DNA from 4 places in the Roseomonas sp. SRI_022 genome. Region 4 is predicted to be linked to each of the others. Evidence: predicted binding sites of a transcription regulator. Region 4 holds the regulator's gene; each other region holds the start of a gene.
The links. Region 4 encodes LexA, which represses DNA repair genes until DNA is damaged. Its sites were predicted from a motif close to TGTTCTANNTANGTTC; they were not measured.

Region 1 (4,291 bases), 120 kb from region 4:
TCGCGCAGCAGGATGACTGGCTGCGCGCGCAGGGGGAGACGGATGCGACGATTGGCACGCATGCGGGCATCGGCGACACCTCGGAACTGATGGCGACGCACCCGCCCGGCGTGGACCTGGCCCGCCTGCCGCCACGCCCGGATGCGCTGCCCCCGCTGGGTGCGACCGGCGACCCGTCCCGTGCGACCGCCGCGCGCGGGGAGGCGATGCTCGCCATGCGCATCGCCGCCGCGGTGGCACAGATCCGCGCCGCCCAGGGGCGATAGGCCCGGTTGCAGCCACCCCCGCCCATGCCCATGGTGAGGGCCGACGCACGGAGGATGCCATGCCGATCGACGAAAGCCTTCCCTTCCTGCCCGTGAACATCGCCGTGCTGACCGTGAGCGACACGCGCGACATGGCGACCGACCGTTCGGGTCAGACCCTGCAGGACCGCATCGAGGCCGGTGGCCATCACTGCGTCGCGCGGGAGATTTGCAAGGATGAGGCCGACATCATCGCCGCACTTTTGCGCCGCTGGATCGCTGACCCCGCCATCGACTGCGTCATTACCACGGGCGGGACCGGCATCACCGGCCGCGACGTGACGCCCGAGGCCTTCAAGCGTGTCCTGGAGAAGGAGATCGAAGGCTTCGGCGAGTTGTTCCGCATGCTGAGCTACCAGAAGATCGGCACCTCCACGATGCAATCGCGTGCGCTGGGTGGTGTCGCGGATGGCACTTACCTGTTCGCGCTGCCAGGCTCGACGGGGGCCTGCAAGGATGCCTGGGACGACATCCTGAAATTCCAGCTCGACAGCCGCTGGCGCCCCTGCAACCTGGTCGAACTGATGCCGCGCCTGAAGGAACACCTGAAGGCGGCCTGAGCGGTCGATGCCCACTTTAAACTTCTACGTTTTTAGCACTTTATTCTTGCCCCACCCGGGTGCGCCCCTGAGTCCCCGCGGTCCAGGGGGCCCCTGCCCCCTGGTGGGGGAGTTCGAGGGGGCAACGCCCCCTCGATCCGACCGTGGCTCAGAACAGCGCCAACTGCGTCGCGCGCGGTGCCGCACCCGGCACCTCCGGCACGCGAAACTGCCCGCAGTCGAGCGCATCCACCCCGCCGCCGCGGCGTTCCAGCCCCAGCCGCTTCGCCGCCACCGCGAAACGCCGCGCCAGCAGGTCGGCATAGGCGCCGGTGCCCTTCTGCCGCACGCCGAAGCGGCTGTCATACAGCGCGCCGCCGCGCGTCTGGCGGATCAGCGACAGCACCCGCGCGGCGCGGTCCGGCATGTGCCGTTCGAGCCATTCCTCGAAGAGCTGCTTGATCTCAAGCGGAAGGCGCAGCAGCACATAGCCCGCGCTCGACGCCCCGGCGGCGGCGGCGCGTTCGAGGATCGTCTCCAGCTCCGCATCGTTGACCGCGGGGATCATCGGCGCGGCCAGCACCGCGGCGGGAATGCCGGCGGCGGCGAGGTCCCGCACGGCCGCCAGGCGCCGCTCCGGCGTGGCGGCACGCGGTTCCATGATGCGGGCGAGGCGCGCATCGAGCGTGGTGATCGACAGGCAGACCCGCACCAGCTTGCGCTGCGCCATGGCCGTCAGGATATCGAGGTCGCGCAGCACGCCGGCCGACTTGGTCACGATGGTGACCGGATGGTTGAAGCGGTCCAGCACCTCCAGCACCGCGCGCGTCAGCTTCAGCGTGCGCTCCACCGGCTGGTAGGGGTCGGTGTTCGACCCCAGCGCGATCGGCTTCGGGTCGTAGCCGGGCTTGCGCAGTTCCTTTTCAAGGAGTGCGGCGACCTCGGGCTTGAACAGCAGCCGCGTCTCGAAATCCATCCCCGGCGACAGGCCGAGATAGGCGTGGGAGGGGCGCGCATAGCAATAGACGCAGCCATGCTCGCAGCCGCGATAGGGGTTTATGGCGCGATCGAAGCCGATATCCGGACTCTCGTTCCAGGCCAGCGCCGATTTCGCGTTGTCCTTGGTCAGCGTGGTCGGCAGCGGCGGCAGGTCGGCGAAGGCGGCTTCCAGCGTGCCCCATCCATCGTCGAAGGCCTCCCGCGCGGTGCGCTCGAAGCGCACCGCTGGGTTGAGGCCGGCGCCGCGGCCCTTGCGCGCCAGCGGCGGCAGGGCGTGGACCAGATCGGGCGAGAGGTTCGGGGTGCCGTCCGGCATGGCGCGGGTCCTGCCTGTCCTGGGGGAAGGGGGATCAAGTTCCCATTTCGTTCCTGGGCATCCTGCGCAAACGACCCTCCGCCGTCAAGAACAGAATGGGAACGAGAGGTTAATGCGCCGCGCATCCTCCGGCGGCCGGAATGCGAACATTGAAAGAACTCACGGCCGTCCTGCCGACCCTGAACGCGGCGGAAATCATGGCTGACAGCCTTGCCGCGCTGCGCGGCCATGTCGCCGCCATCGTGATCGCCGATGGCGGCAGCAGCGATGGCACGGCGGCCCTGGCAGCGGAAGAAGGGGCGCTGCTCATCGCTGCCCCCCGCGGCCGCGGCAGCCAGCTGGCGACGGGCACCGCCGCCGTCGCCACCCCCTGGATCCTGGTGCTGCATGCCGACACCCGCCCCGGCCCCGGCTGGCAGGACGCCGCCCAGGCCTTCATGGTCGACCCCGCCAATGCTCGGCGCGCTGCCCATTTCCGCTTTGCGATGGACGATGCCTCGCCGCAGGCCCGGCGGCTGGAACGCATGGTCGCCTGGCGCTGCCGCCGACTTGGCCTGCCCTATGGCGACCAGGGGCTGCTGATCGCGCGCGGCTTCCTCGCCGAACTCGGCGGCTACCGGCCCATTCCGATCATGGAGGACGTCGATCTGGTGCGCCGCATCGGAAGGGCGCGGCTGGTGGCGCTGGACGTGCCCTTCGTCACCTCCGCCGCACGCTGGCGGACGCAGGGCTGGTGGGCGCGTTCGGCGCGCAACCTCGGCTGCCTTGCGCTCTGGTTCGCCGGCGTCTCGCCGGAGCGTATCGCCAAGCTCTATACGGGGCGGCGGCGGTGACGCGGCCGACCGTCATCCTGTTCGCCCGCGCGCCGCGCCTCGGCATGGTGAAGCGGCGGCTGGCGCGCGGCATCGGTGATCGCGCGGCGCTGCGCTTCCATCGCGCGACGCTGGCTGCCACGGCGCGGCCGATCGCGCGGGACCGGCGCTGGCGGACGCTGCTCGCCACCACGCCGCGAGGCGCGCGTGCCGATTGGGCGCGCTTCGTGCCGCGTGGGACGATGCGCATCGACCAGGGGCGTGGCGACCTCGGCGCCCGCATGGCCGCCTGCTTGCGCCGTGTGCCGCGCGCTGTCCTTGCCGGCAGCGACATTCCCGACCTGTGCCCCGCCGACATTGCCGCCGCCTTCCGCGCGCTGGGCCGGGCCGATGCGGTGTTCGGGCCTGCGACGGATGGCGGCTACTGGCTGGTCGGCCTCGGCCCGCGGCGGCCAGCGCGGCCCTTCGCCGGGGTGCGCTGGTCCAGCGAGCACGCGCTGGCCGACACGCTCGCGAATTTCCGTGGCCGGCGCGTCGCGCTGCTGCGGCGCCTGCAGGATGTGGACACGGCGGAGGACCTGGCGCGGCTGACGCGAGGCGCGTGAAGCGGCCGCGCCGGGTGGGCTCACATCATGCTGCCGGCCAGGGCGAGCGCCAGGGCCTCGTCCTCGGTCGGCGGCAGCACGGCGCGCAGCCAAAGGCCCAGTGCTGCTGCGACCCAACTCGTGGCCCACAGCATGGCGACCGGATCCGTTGCCACGGCCAGGATCGGCGCCACGAGTTCCGAGGTGAACACATATGCCATCGCGACCGCTCCTCTGCTTGAGCCTCAGGCCCCCGGAAGCATCCGACCCGTCCGGACAATCCGCCGGACGGTCGCAGTTCGCTGACGCGGCATTGGGCGCGCCGCCGATCCTCTTCGCAACAGGAATCGTCACGATTGGGTGATGTGTTCGCCGGCCGATCAGCCCATCGCGCCGGTCGCGAGCGTCTGAGCCCAGTCCGGCCGGCCATTCTCCGCCGCGCGTCGCGCCGCCGCGTCCCAGTCGTAGTCGAGGGCAAGCAGTTCCGCGCCCCAACGGCCGCGCCGCAGCGTCAGAACCGCATAACGCGCATGGGGCGACCGATGTTCCAGCCCCGGTGCCGCCGGGCTGTCGGCGAAGACCGGGCAGCCGACGCTGCCCGGGTTGAGGATGGTGCAGCCCGTCGGTCCCTGCACCAGCGCCTGGCGATGGCTGTGCCCGCACAGCACCACGCCGCCCGGCCGCGCCGCAGCGCCGAGCCGTGCGGCCACCGTACCGCGCGGCGCGGGCGCGAGCA
Region 2 (4,291 bases), on a different contig from region 4:
GTGTTGCCCTGGTCCACCAGTGCGTGCAGCACTTCGAGCAGCTTGCGCACATCCTCGAAATGCAGGCCCGTGGTGGGTTCGTCGAGGATGTACAGCGTGCGGCCCGTCGCGCGGCGCGACAGTTCCTTCGACAGTTTGATGCGCTGCGCCTCGCCGCCCGACAGCGTCGTGGCCTGCTGCCCGAGATGGATGTAGCCGAGCCCGACATCGCGCAGCACCGACAATTTGTCGCGGATGGACGGCACGGCGGAGAAGAACTCCACGCCCTCATCCACCGTCATGTCGAGCACATCGGCGATCGACTTGCCGCGGAACTTCACCTCCAGCGTCTCGCGGTTGTAGCGCTTGCCCTTGCAGGTGTCGCAGGTGACGTAGACGTCAGGCAGGAAGTGCATCTCGATCTTGATGAGGCCGTCGCCCTGGCAGGCCTCGCAACGGCCGCCCTTCACGTTGAAGGAGAAGCGGCCGGCCTTGTAGCCGCGTGCACGGGATTCCGGCATCTCCGAGAACCAGTCGCGGATCGGCGCGAATAGCCCGGTATAGGTCGCGGGGTTGGATCGCGGCGTGCGGCCGATCGGCGACTGGTCAATGTCGATGATCTTGTCGAGGTGTTCCAGCCCCTCGATCCGGTCATGCGGGGCGGGGACCTCGGCGGCACCCATCAGGCGGCGGGACGCAGCCTTGTAGAGCGTTTCGATCACCAGCGTGGACTTGCCGCCACCGGACACGCCCGTGATGCAGGTGAAAGTGCCGAGCGGGATCGATGCGGTCAGGTTCTTCAGGTTGTTGCCGGTGGCACCGACGACGCGGAGTTGTTTCTTCCTGTCCGTCTTGCGGCGCGTGGCCGGCACCTCGATCCGGCGGCTGCCGGAGAGATACTGGCCGGTCAGGCTGGCAGGATTGGCCGCGACCTCGGCCGGCGTGCCCTGCGCGATGACCTGCCCGCCGCCCTTGCCGGCAGCGGGACCGATATCGACGAGGTGGTCGGCCTGGCGGATCGCGTCCTCGTCATGCTCGACGACCAGCACGGTGTTGCCGAGGTCGCGCAGCCGCCGCAACGTGGTCAGCAGCCGTTCATTGTCGCGCTGGTGCAGGCCGATCGACGGTTCGTCCAACACGTACAGCACGCCGGTCAGCCCCGAGCCGATCTGCGATGCCAGCCGGATACGCTGCGATTCGCCACCCGACAGCGTGGCGGAGGACCGGCCGAGGCTCAGGTAGTCCAGGCCGACATCGACCAGGAACTGCAACCGTTCCTCGATCTCGCGCAGGATGCGCCGGGCGATCTCCTGACGCTGCGGGGTCAGCGTTTCCATCACCGTGGCGAACCAGTCGCGCGCGCGGCGGATCGACAGGTCGCTGACCTCGCCGATGTGCTTCGTCGCGATCTTCACCGACAGCGCCTGCGGCTTGAGGCGATAGCCGTTGCAGACCTGGCAGGGCTTCTGCGCCTGGTAGCGGGACAGGTCCTCTCGCACCCAGGGATTGTCGGTTTCCTTGAAGCGGCGTTCGAGGTTGGGGATGATGCCCTCGAAGGGCTTCTTCACCTCATAGGCGCGCAGCCCGTCCTTGTAGCGCAGCGTGACGACCTCATCGCCGGTGCCGTGCAGGATCTGCTGACGCACCGCGGCCGGGATGTCCTGCCAGGGCATCGTCATCGCGAACTTAAAGTGCTTCGCCAAGCTTTCCAGCGTCTGGGTGTAGTAGGGCGATTGCGCGCCGGTCCAGGGCATGACCGCCCCGTCCTTCAGCGACACATCGTCCTGCGGCACCACGAGCATCGGGTCGAAGAAGGTCTCGGTGCCGAGGCCGTCGCAGGACGGGCAGGCGCCATGCGGGGAGTTGAAGGAGAAGAGCCGCGGCTCGACTTCCTCGATGGTGAAGCCGGAGACCGGGCAGGCGAATTTCGCGCTGAACACGGTGCGGTCCTGCGTATCCGCATTCTCGGCGTAAGCGATGCCGTCGGAGAGCGAGAGCGCGGTCTCGAAGGAATCGGCGAGGCGCTGGGCGATCCCTTCGCGCACCACGATTCGGTCCACCACCGCCTCGATGTCGTGCTTCAGCTTCTTGTCCAGCTTCGGCGCTTCGGCGATCAGGTGCAGCGCGCCGTTGATCTTCACGCGTTCGAAGCCGCGGCGCTGCAGCTCGGCCAGCTCCTTCTTGAATTCGCCCTTCTTGCCGCGCGCGATGGGGGCGAGCAGCAGCAGCCTCGTGCCTTCCTCCATCGCCATGACGCGATCGACCATCTGGGAGACGGTCTGCGCCTCGATCGGCAGGCCCGTCGCTGGGGAGTACGGCACGCCGGCCCGTGCCCAGAGCAGGCGCATGTAGTCGTGGATCTCAGTGACCGTGCCGACGGTGGACCGCGGATTGTGGCTGGTGGTCTTCTGCTCGATGGAGATGGCCGGCGACAGGCCCTCGATCGAATCGACATCGGGCTTCTGCATCAGTTGCAGGAACTGCCGCGCATAGGCGGAGAGCGACTCGACGTAGCGTCGTTGCCCCTCCGCATAGATGGTGTCGAAGGCGAGCGAGGACTTGCCCGACCCCGACAGGCCGGTGACGACCGTCAGACGGTCGCGCGGGATGTCGAGGTCCACGTCCTTCAGGTTGTGTTGCCTGGCGCCGCGGATACGGATCTGGCCGGTCATGCGATGGGGGCTCCGCGCGGCGCGGCGGAGCCGGCCGGTGATGTTCCGGTGATGTTCTCTTTACTATATGATCCGGGACGCGCCGGAAGGGAAGGGGATGTTGCGATGCGGCAGCGTCGTGGCAGGGTCCGCCGGGCGTCGGGGCGGCACTGCCCCTGGGCAGGCGGGAGACTGGCCGCCGCTGCCCGGAAAGGCTAGTATGTCCGGCCGAATTTCCAGAGAGCAGCAGGTATGGCAGGCGTCAACAAGGCGATCATTCTCGGGCGGCTCGGCCGCGATCCGGAAGTCCGCAACTTCCAGAACGGCGGCAAGGTCGTGAACCTGCGAATCGCAACGTCCGAGCGATACAAGGACCGCGAGGGCAACCAGCAGGAGCGGACCGAGTGGCACGCCGTGGCGATCTTCAATGAACGCCTGGGCGAGGTGGCCGAGAAGTACCTGCGCAAGGGCAGCGAGGTCTACATCGAGGGCCAGATCGAAACCCGCAAATGGCAGGACCAGGCTGGGCAGGAGCGTTACACGACCGAGATCGTGCTGCGCCAGTTCCGCGGCGAATTGCAGCTCGTGGGCGGGCGCGGCTCGGGCGGTGGTGCCTCGGATGACGGCGGCTATGCGGAACGGCCAGCGAGTGGTGGCGGTGGCGCGTCGCGCGGCGGCTACGAAGGCGGCAGTGGCGGACGGTCCGCCGGTGGGTCGCGTGGCGGTGGCGGCTGGGATTCGAAGAAGACCGACCTCGACGACGAAATCCCGTTCTGAACCGGCCCCGGCGCGGCGGTTGACTGCGGCCGCCGCGCGGTGCCTATGACGCCCGAAACCCGCGCGCGGCAGCGCCGCGCCGCCCCATGACCGGATCGAGCCCAGCCGAGTGAGCGACCCCAGCACCCCTGGCGACACCCCCATCGACACGCAGCCTGTTGCGCTCGAGGAGGAGATGCGCCGCTCCTATCTCGACTATGCGATGAGCGTGATCGTCGCGCGCGCCCTGCCGGATGTGCGCGACGGGCTGAAGCCGGTGCATCGCCGCATCCTGTTTGCGATGCAGGAGGCCGGCTACACCTCCGACAAGCCGTATCGCAAATCGGCCCGCGTCGTCGGCGACGTCATGGGTAAGTATCACCCGCATGGCGATGCCTCGATCTACGACGCCATGGTACGCATGGCGCAGCCCTTCTCGATGCGCGTGCCGCTGATCGACGGACAGGGCAATTTCGGCTCGGTGGACGGCGATCCGCCGGCGGCGATGCGCTACACCGAAGCGCGCCTCGCGCCGTCAGCGATGGCGCTGCTGGAGGGCATCGACGAGGACACCGTCGATTTCCAGGCGAACTACGACGAAAGCGCGCATGAACCCCGCGTGCTGCCAGCCGCCTTCCCGAATCTGCTGGTCAATGGCGCGGGCGGCATCGCCGTCGGCATGGCGACGAACATCCCGACGCACAACCCGACCGAGGTCATCGACGCGACCCTCGCGCTGGTCGCCGACAATTCGCTGACGCTCGAAGACCTGATGAAGATCATCCCCGGGCCGGACTTCCCGACCGGCGGGTTGATCCTCGGGCGTTCGGGCATTCGCGCGGCCTTCGAGACGGGTCGGGGATCGATCCCGCTGCGCGCGCGCGCCGAGATCGAGGAGATGCGCG
Region 3 (4,291 bases), 100 kb from region 4:
CCTTGTCTGGATGCAGTGAAGGGGTCCCTTCCCGGCCGCCCGAAAAGACCGCGGGCCCGCCCTCCGGTGGGAGGAGCAGGCCCGCGCAAGTCTTCGGGGAACGGGAGGAAGCCACCGGGCGCAACTCGCCCCTTGGCGATCGGATAATTATCCTAGTTCGGTAGCGTATACAAGACTTTTTTCTTATTTCCTGCAGAAATCTTACCAAGCCGCCGGAACAGGCCCCAAGGCGTGACCGCGCGCGGCGCGCCAGCGCCCAGCACCGCGCGGCACAGCCCGACGCAGGTGAAGGGTAGCAGCTCGGGCAGCCAGGTCCTGCGCGGCGCCCCCGGCGCGAAGGGGCCAACCACGGCGAGCCCCGCCCGCTCATAGAAGCCCGGCAGGTCGTAGCCCGCCGGCACCGCCAGGCGCATGATCATCAGCCGTCCCGACAGCGGTTCCAGCACGGTCCAGCCGGCCTCATCGCGCAGCGCGGCGAAGCAGTGGCGGAAACCGCGGCGCAGCGGGCGCAGCCAGGGCTGGTCGGCATCGCCGCCGAAGGCGATCCAGACCTGCTGCGGGGCGTCGCGGGCGAGGCGCAGGCGCGGGGTCATGCGGCATTGGAGGGGCCTTGCCCCTCCAAACCACCCCACCAAAGGCCAGGGGGCCTTTGGAATGCCGATACCTTGGCCCTGGGCGCCAAGTGGAGGCTCCCAAAGGCCTCTAGGCCTTTGGTAGGGAGGGTCCGGGAGGGGCAAAGCCCTTCCCGGTTCCGTCCCGTCACGCCACGATCCCCTTCACGCGCAGCGGCCATTCCAGGCGGTCCATCGCCTCCCGCCACTGCGCGGCATCGGCGCGCTCGGACAGGTGGCGCGGGTCGGGCGCCTGGCCGCGCTCGCCCCAGACGCGCATCACGCGGGCATGGATCAGGTCGATGCGCCGGTGGCGGTACAGCCGGTCGAGACACTTGATGACGTCGTCCGGCTCGCAGGGGCGCACCTTCTCGCCCTTGCCGGCGGAAATGCGGGCGCCGTCACGCCGCGCGGTCAGTGCCGCCATGGTCCAGAACCAGGCCTCCTCGGCGGAGCGAAACGGCTCCGCGGCGGTAATGCTGGCGAAGCGGGGGACGTGGGCGCTGCGGGGGGCAGGTCGCATGGGGGTTTCTCGCCTGTCAGGTGAACAATACGAGAACATTAAACGCAACAGTTGCGAAGGGCAAGGTCGAAAAGGAACATGCACCTATTGATTTCTGAAACAAAACCTAGGATAGGTTGCCCAGGACGCGGCACATCATCTGGAGTCGCGCCATCGGGACCATCCACCATGCGGCATGACGATATCTGGCGCGCCCTCGATGCTCTGGCGGCGGAACATGGGCTGTCCGCCTCGGGCCTGGCGCGCAAGGCGGGGCTCGACCCCACCGCCTTCAACCCCTCCAAGCGCATCGGCGCCGATGGCCGCGCGCGTTGGCCCTCCACCGAGAGCGTCGCCAAGGTGCTGACCGCCACAGGCCGGGGGATCGAGGATTTCGCCTCCCTCGTCTCCGGCCTGCCGGCGCTGCCGCGCGGCGGCGGCCGCGGCGGTGCCGGGCGGCGCGTGCCGCTGATCGGCCTCGCCCAGGCGGGCGGCGAGGGATACTTCGACGATGGCGGCTATCCCGTCGGCGGGTCCTGGGACGAGATCTCCCTGCCCGAGATCGGCGATCCCAATGCCTATGCGCTCGAGATCTCCGGTGAATCCATGGAGCCGGTGTTCCGCGACGGCGATGTCGTGGTCGTCTCCCCCGCCGCACCCGTGCGGCGCGGCGACCGCGTGGTGGTGCGCACCGCGAAGGGGGAGGTGATGGCGAAGGAACTGCGCCGGCAATCGGCCAAGCGCATCGAGCTCGCCAGCCTGAACCCGGCGCATCCCTCCTACAGTTTCGAGCTGCCGGAGATCGCCTGGATGCACAGGATCATCTGGGCAAGCCAGTAGGCGCGATCAGCCCGCCTTCCCGCCCTGCCCGCTCAGGATCGCCTGCAGTGGGTTGGGCTGCGGCGGCGCGACCAGTTTCAGCGTGTTCGTATCGTGGTGGTTGAAGGGCTGGGTGCCCCGGATCATGAGGTCCGTCTCGACCTCATAGGTCCAGCTGCCATCCTCGTTGAAGGTGATGGCGCAGCTGTAGCGGTCGGTGCGGAACGCCTCGTCCAGGAAGGCGTTCGAACAGATGCCGTAGCGGTCGTCGCCGCGCGTCGCGGAAACCGAGATCCGCTTGTCCCCTGGCTTGGCGTGCCCCGCCGCCAGCACGATCTGCCCGCGCGGGATCGTCAGGCTTTGCAGGATCAGCCCCGTCGCCGGTTCCCACAGCCAATAGCCGACCTGGTCGTGGAAGGTGATCTTCTCGTCCGGTGTGTTGATGTGGATGTGGTAGCGCAGGCCGTAGAGAAGCTGCGGCCCATTGGTCTGCGGATCGATCACATCCATCCGCACATGCTCGCGGAACACCCGCCGCTCCGGCCCCTCGGCCTTGGGATTGATGTCGATGCCCTTATCCGCCGCCCAGACCCCCGCAAGGCCGCGCAGCGGGCCGAGATTGGCGAGACCGTCCGGCGAGGCCTCGGGTTCCGTGTAGATGTCCTTCGGAATGGGCAGCATCGGGCGATCCTTCCTCGGCCTCGCCCGAGGCTAGCGCCATCGGCTCCCTTCAGGCCATCGCCCCCCGCGCCGCGATCGGCCAGAGGCATTCCACCCGCCCCTTCCGCACGCCGACATACCAGTCGTAGCGGTCGACTGTCGGGTCGCAATGCCCGGGCACCAGCCGCAGCTTCTCGCCCAGCGCCGGCGGGGTGCCGTCCTCGATCAGGATCTTGCCGTGCTCGTCCGATGCGCCGGCATAGCGAAGCCCAGGGCGCTGCCACACGCCCGGCATGCCGGAATCCACCGACACGCCCTTGTGCCCGCAATCCACCACCGCGACGCCGGGTGTCGCGCGGCTCATCACCTGCGTCAGCACAAACAGCGCGTGGCGGAAGGGCGGTGCGTCGTCGTTCTTCGCGTAGTCCACATCCATGAAGGCGTAGGACCCGGCCTGGATCTCGGTATAGACGCCGCTCGCCGCTTCATGCCGGAAGGTGCCGGTGCCCGCGCCGCCGACGATGGGGCAGTCGAGGCCGCGCTGCTTCAACTGCTCCACCGTGCGCCGCGACCGCGCAGCGGCTTCGGCGATGGCCGCCGCGCGCTGTTCCGGCGTGCGCATGTGCTGCGCGCTGCCGTGATAGGCCTGCAGACCGCCGAAGGTCAGTTGCTTGCTGGCCGCGATCCGTTCGGCAAGTGCGACGGCCGGCGGGCCGTGTTCGACGCCCGCGCGGCCCATGCCGACATCGATCTCCACCAGCACGGGAATGCGCACGCCGGCCGCTTCCGCCGCCTGTTCGATCAGCGCGATCTGCGCGGCATCATCGACGCAGACGCCGATCTTGCAGATCCGCGCAAGTGCGGCGAGCCGCGAGAGCTTGCGCGGGCTGACCACCTGGTTCGTGACCAGCACGTCAGGGATGCCGCCCCAGGCCAGCGCCTCGGCCTCCGCGACCTTCTGCACGCATTGCCCGACGGCGCCACGCGCCATCTGCAGCTTCGCCACCACCGGCGATTTGTGCGTCTTGGCGTGCGCCCGCAGCTTGGCGCCGGTCGGCGCCAGCAGGGCGGCCATGGTGTCGAGATTGTGCTCGAACGCGTCGAGGTCGATCAGCAGCGCCGGCGTATCGACCTCATCCTCACGCATGCCGGGTTCGGCGGGCGGCGACTGCAGCATGGTTCATCCCTTCGCGTTGTCGCGGCATGATGCGGCGATGTTGCCATCCGATCCAGACGTGCTCGTCATCGGCGCCGGCTGCGCGGGGATCGCGGCGGCGCGGGCGCTGGCCGCGCGCGGGCGGTCCTGCGTCGTGCTGGAAGGCGGCCACGGAATAGGCGGGCGGGCCCGCACGCAAGCCAGCAACCAGATCGTCGGCACGGCCTTCGATCTCGGCGCATCCTGGCTGCATCAGGGGAACGACAATCCGCTGACGCCGCTGGCCCGGGCGCTGGGCATGCCGCTGATCGACCATGACGCCCTGCGCCAGCGCCGCCTGCACGCCTTCGGACGCGCAGCGACCCCGGCCGAGCGTCGCTCCTTCGCAGCGGCTGAGGACGCATTCTGGGTGGCCATCGAAGCCGCAGCCCGGGATGGTGGCCCCGACCGCCCGGCTGCCGAGGCCGCCCCGGCCAGCGGCCCATGGGATTCAACAGTCGCGCATTGGGAAGGTGCCCAGATCTGCGCCGCCGAACTTTCCCT
Region 4 (4,291 bases):
CCTCAGTTGGTAGCGATAGGCAAGGCCATCCGCGACCGGCACGGAGCCACCGACCGCCGCCAAGACCGTGAGGTCGAACAGGACGTCGTCGATCAGCCGGAACGGCCGGAAGGCCGGGGCCAGGTCCCGCCGCGCCATCAGGTGTAGCGATGCGAAGGCCGAGGCCCAATCGGCGAAGCCGAAGCGCCGTGTGCCCGGTTCCGGAATGCGTCGCACCGCCAGCCCCATCGCGTCGCGCACGACGCTCGGCACCAGGACCGCCCCGGCCGCGCCCGTCATCGCCAGCGCGCTGGCGATTGCGTCCGGCGGACCTTCCAGGGCGTCGTCGCCGTCCAGCATCAGCACATGGGTACCGGCGGCGAGGAAAAGCGCCCGGTTGCGCGCCGCATGGGCGCCACTGGCGACAGGTCCGACCGCCGTGAAGCGCAGGCGCGGGTCATGCGGCAGCACCTCGGCGTAGTCGGTGCCGTCGTCGGAGGCGATGACGACCTCAACCGCCGCCCCCACCGATCGCCCGAACACCGAGGCCACGGCCAGCGGGACCTCGCGCCGCAGGCGGTGGGCGGCGATCAGGACGGAAAGATCAGGGCGGGACATGCCCCGCATCTGTGCCACTCCCCGCAGCGGCGGGCGAGGTCTCCGGCGCCGCGCGGGCGGACCATTCCATCCACAGATTCATCCACACGCAAAAGCGATTGACTGTGACTCCGGAACCTAAATAGAACACGCGTGAGGTTGCCCATTTGTTCCGACCGAGTCGCAGGACCCGGCGCCAGGAGGAGGAGCAGGAATGCTCACGCGCAAGCAGCACGAGCTGCTCATGTTCATCGACCGCCACCTGCGCGAGACAGGATTTTCTCCCTCCTTCGAGGAGATGAAGGGCGCGCTCAACCTCAAATCCAAATCCGGTATCCACAGGCTGATCACGGCGCTGGAAGAACGCGGCTTCCTCCGCCGCCGCGCCCATCGCGCCCGCGCGCTGGAGGTCATTCGCCTGCCGGAGAACCTCGCCCCGCGCAGCAGCCGTGCCGCGGCCAAGGCGCCTGAGGCCCCGCTCGGCCCCAATGTCATCCGCGGGCCCTTCGCAACCCATGCGCCCGCCCGCCCGCCCGCCGAGGCGAATGACAGCGCCCCGGTCACGCTGCCGCTCTACGGCCGGATCGCCGCCGGCCTGCCGATCGAGGCGCTGCGCGACAATGGCGCGAGCGTCGATGTTCCCGCGGCGCTGATCGGCAATGGCGATCATTATGCGCTGGAGGTCGCCGGCGATTCGATGATCGATGCCGGCATTCTCGACGGCGACACCGTGATCATCAATCGCGCCGACACGGCCGAGAACGGGTCGATCGTCGTCGCGCTGGTGGATGAGAACGAGGTGACGCTGAAACGGATCCGCCGGCGGGGGAACTCGATCGCCCTGGAACCGGCCAATCCGCGGCATGAGACACGCATCTTCGGACCGGACCGGGTGCGTGTGCAGGGGCGGCTGGTGGGGCTGCTGCGGCGGTATTGAGACCCGCCAGGGCCGTCGGCGTCCAGGGGTGCACCGGGTCGCGTAGCGCAGCATAGAACTTCGGCACCGTCGCGCCGTTCCAGCACGCGGCGAACGGCGTGCAGGACGACGTCATTCCTGGCAATCGCCTCGATCCGGTTCGCCGCGCGGCATCGGCGCGCTATTCGATCGGCGCGGGCGGTTGCTCCTCCCGCCCGCGCGGTATCGGCACCGGCGGCACCCAGGGCCGCGCGCCGCGCCAGACACGATCGGAGACGACACGCGGGCCCGCCGCATCGAGCCAGACCGCATGCGGGCCGTTCCGCCATACCGAGAAGCGGTCGATCACCTGGCTGCCGGCACAGCGGCCACGCAGCGGCTCTGCCGACACCACCAAGCCTACCCGCCCGCAATGGCCGGCCACCGGATCGCCGCGCAATAGCACCGCGGCCGGCGCCCCCGGCACGGGCCGCAGCAGGCATGCGCCGGGATTGCAGGCGACGGCGCCGTCGGCGGCCTCGCCCTGTCCCGGCAGCGGGTGTGCCTCGCGCAGGCCATGGGCGCGCAGCCAGGAGTCCCGGGTCAGCACTGAGGCCCCCGATTGCCGCTGCAGCCACATCGCGCCATCGGCCACAACGCCGATCAGCCGTGCATCGCCCGACACGAACAGATCCGGCGCGCGGTGCAGCTCCGGGCTGGCCAGGCCCAACGCCATGACCGGCAGTCCGAGCCAACGCCAACGCAATCGCCACAAGCACAGCCAGACCATACCGAAGGCAAAGGCCGCGAGGCCCCAGGGCGGGATGGGCCGCGCCGTCTGCGCCGCCCCGGGCCAAGCGGCCACCTCCCGCGCGACGGCGAGCACAGCCTCGCACCCCCAACCCATCACCATCAGCGCCGGGCCTTCAAGCCCCAGCGGCATCAGCGCGGCGGCAACCATCCCGGCCGGCATCACCAGCACCGAGGTCAGGGGCACTGCCACCGCATTCGCCGCCACGCCATACCATTGCAGCCGGCCGAAATGCGCGAGCCCGAAAGGCGCCGTCGCCAGCCCCGCCAGCCCCGATGTGACGACCAGCCCCACCACGAAGACCAACCCCTTGCGCCACCAGGCGCTAGCGCCCCGCAGCCGGGCCATCGGGCCCTTCAGCGCCTCCCACCCTGCGATCAGGGCGAGCACCGCGGCGAAGGACATCTGGAAGGATGGGCCGAGCACTGCATCGGGCGCGACCAGCATCACCGCTGCGGCCGCCAGTGCCAGGCTGCGCATGGACACCGCCCGGCGTCCGGTCAGCAGCGCCAGCGTGACCAGGACGGCGGTCGCGAAGGACCGCTGCATCGGCACCTGCGACCCGGTCAGCAGCATGTAGAAGCCGCCCGCGGCCAGCGCCGCGACACCGGCCATGGCCTTGCTGTCCACCCGCAGCGCGAGCCATCGCCAGCAGGCGATCACCAGCCGCACCACCCAGAAGGTCACGCCCATCACAATGGCGATGTGCAGGCCGGAGACCGAAAGCAGGTGCGCGAGGCCGGAATCGCGCATGGCGGTCAGATCGGTGCGCGGGATGGCGCTCTGCCCGCCTGTCAGCAATGCGGAGGCGACCGCCCCGGCGGCGCCCGGCACCACGGCGGCGACACGTGTTTCCAGTGTCGTCCGCAGCCCTGACAAGGGCCGCCCGCTCCCCTCCGCCGGGGCGACCTCAGCCGGGCCGATGGCGAAACCGGAACCGCCCTGCCCCGCGAAGAAGGCGCTGCGCTGGAAGTCCCAGGCGCCGGGGAAGGCCGGCGGTGACGGCGCACGCACCAGGGCGCGGACCGTGACGCGGTCGCCAGGTTCGGGCCGGGCCGGATCATTGGCGCGCAGCCGGATGCGAAAACTCCGGGGCTGGATCGGCTCGTCAGGCCCGAAGCGGAGTTCGGCCAGGGTCAGTCGTCGCCCTTCCGGCAACAGGTCCACATCCTGGACGATGCCGGTCACGACCACCGCCCGGACCGGCGGCGCGGCCAGCGGTGCGGCCTGTCCCGCATGCCAGGCCGCGGCCCCGAAACCCAGTGCCGCCGCACCGACCAGCCCGACCGCCCAGCCGGCCTGCGGTGCGCGCCGCGCCACCAGCACTGCGAGCAGGATCAGCACCGGCGCCGGCGCCACGGACCAACCCGGCGGTTCTTCCCGCAGCGCGAAGTAGCCGATCACGCCGACGCCCATCGCCACCGCCAGCCATGGCGCGAGCCGCCCGCGCTCGCCGGCCAGCAGCACCGCGGCGTCGCCCGCCGAGGCACGGCAGCGGTCGATGGCTCGGCCCGGCAGAATGCGCGCGACGGTGCTGGACAGTGGGACGTTCCGCAACTCCTGCGTTCATTCTAGGATGATGAGATGGCTCCGCGGGAGTGGCTTCCACGCGCGCGGGTTCACCCAGGCCGGCCAATCTGGTCTAAGAGGCGCCCTCGTGACTGAGCCCAGGTGACATGACCGTCCGCACCCGTTTCGCCCCCTCCCCGACCGGCTACCTGCATATCGGCGGGGCGCGCACCGCGCTGTTCAACTACCTCTTCGCCCGCCACCACGGCGGCGCCTACCTGCTGCGCATCGAGGATACGGACCGGGAACGCTCGACCCAGGCGGCGGTGGACCAGATCCTGGAAAGCCTCAACTGGCTGGGCCTGCCACCCGATGAGGCGCCGGTCTTCCAGGCCAGCCGCGAGGCGCGCCATGCCGAGATCGCGCATGCCCTGCTCGCCATGGGCAAGGCCTATCGCTGCTGGGCGACGCCGGAGGAACTCGCGGAGATGCGTGAGAAG

Region 1: a site for LexA is predicted at 2,248-2,263, ahead of AC2YHJ_RS08520 (PA0069 family radical SAM protein). Genes of this name have one in related genera too.
Region 2: a site for LexA is predicted at 2,693-2,708, ahead of uvrA (excinuclease ABC subunit UvrA). Genes of this name have one in related genera too.
Region 3: a site for LexA is predicted at 1,157-1,172, ahead of AC2YHJ_RS08620 (S24 family peptidase). Genes of this name have one in related genera too.

Annotation. Positions count from the first base shown of each region.
Region 1 is NZ_JBYCZL010000007.1:41,338-45,628, forward strand. Features, by position in the region: gene AC2YHJ_RS08510 (creatininase family protein) at 1-266, shown strand, start outside; gene moaB (molybdenum cofactor biosynthesis protein B) at 326-865, shown strand; gene AC2YHJ_RS08520 (PA0069 family radical SAM protein) at 1,014-2,159, opposite strand; gene AC2YHJ_RS08525 (glycosyltransferase) at 2,309-2,992, shown strand; gene AC2YHJ_RS08530 (TIGR04282 family arsenosugar biosynthesis glycosyltransferase) at 2,989-3,576, shown strand; gene AC2YHJ_RS08535 (hypothetical protein) at 3,597-3,776, opposite strand; gene AC2YHJ_RS08540 (metallophosphoesterase family protein) at 3,936-4,291, opposite strand, start outside.
Region 2 is NZ_JBYCZL010000011.1:17,338-21,628, forward strand. Features, by position in the region: gene uvrA (excinuclease ABC subunit UvrA) at 1-2,651, opposite strand, end outside; gene ssb (single-stranded DNA-binding protein) at 2,883-3,407, shown strand; gene gyrA (DNA gyrase subunit A) at 3,517-4,291, shown strand, end outside.
Region 3 is NZ_JBYCZL010000007.1:58,936-63,226, reverse strand. Features, by position in the region: gene AC2YHJ_RS08630 (hypothetical protein) at 153-593, opposite strand; gene AC2YHJ_RS08625 (hypothetical protein) at 760-1,134, opposite strand; gene AC2YHJ_RS08620 (S24 family peptidase) at 1,303-1,953, shown strand; gene AC2YHJ_RS08615 (FABP family protein) at 1,960-2,613, opposite strand; gene AC2YHJ_RS08610 (DSD1 family PLP-dependent enzyme) at 2,663-3,769, opposite strand; gene AC2YHJ_RS08605 (flavin monoamine oxidase family protein) at 3,768-4,291, shown strand, end outside.
Region 4 is NZ_JBYCZL010000007.1:162,718-167,008, reverse strand. Features, by position in the region: gene AC2YHJ_RS09245 (glycosyltransferase family 2 protein) at 1-597, opposite strand, end outside; gene lexA (transcriptional repressor LexA) at 791-1,513, shown strand; gene AC2YHJ_RS09235 (ComEC/Rec2 family competence protein) at 1,674-3,839, opposite strand; gene gltX (glutamate--tRNA ligase) at 3,959-4,291, shown strand, end outside.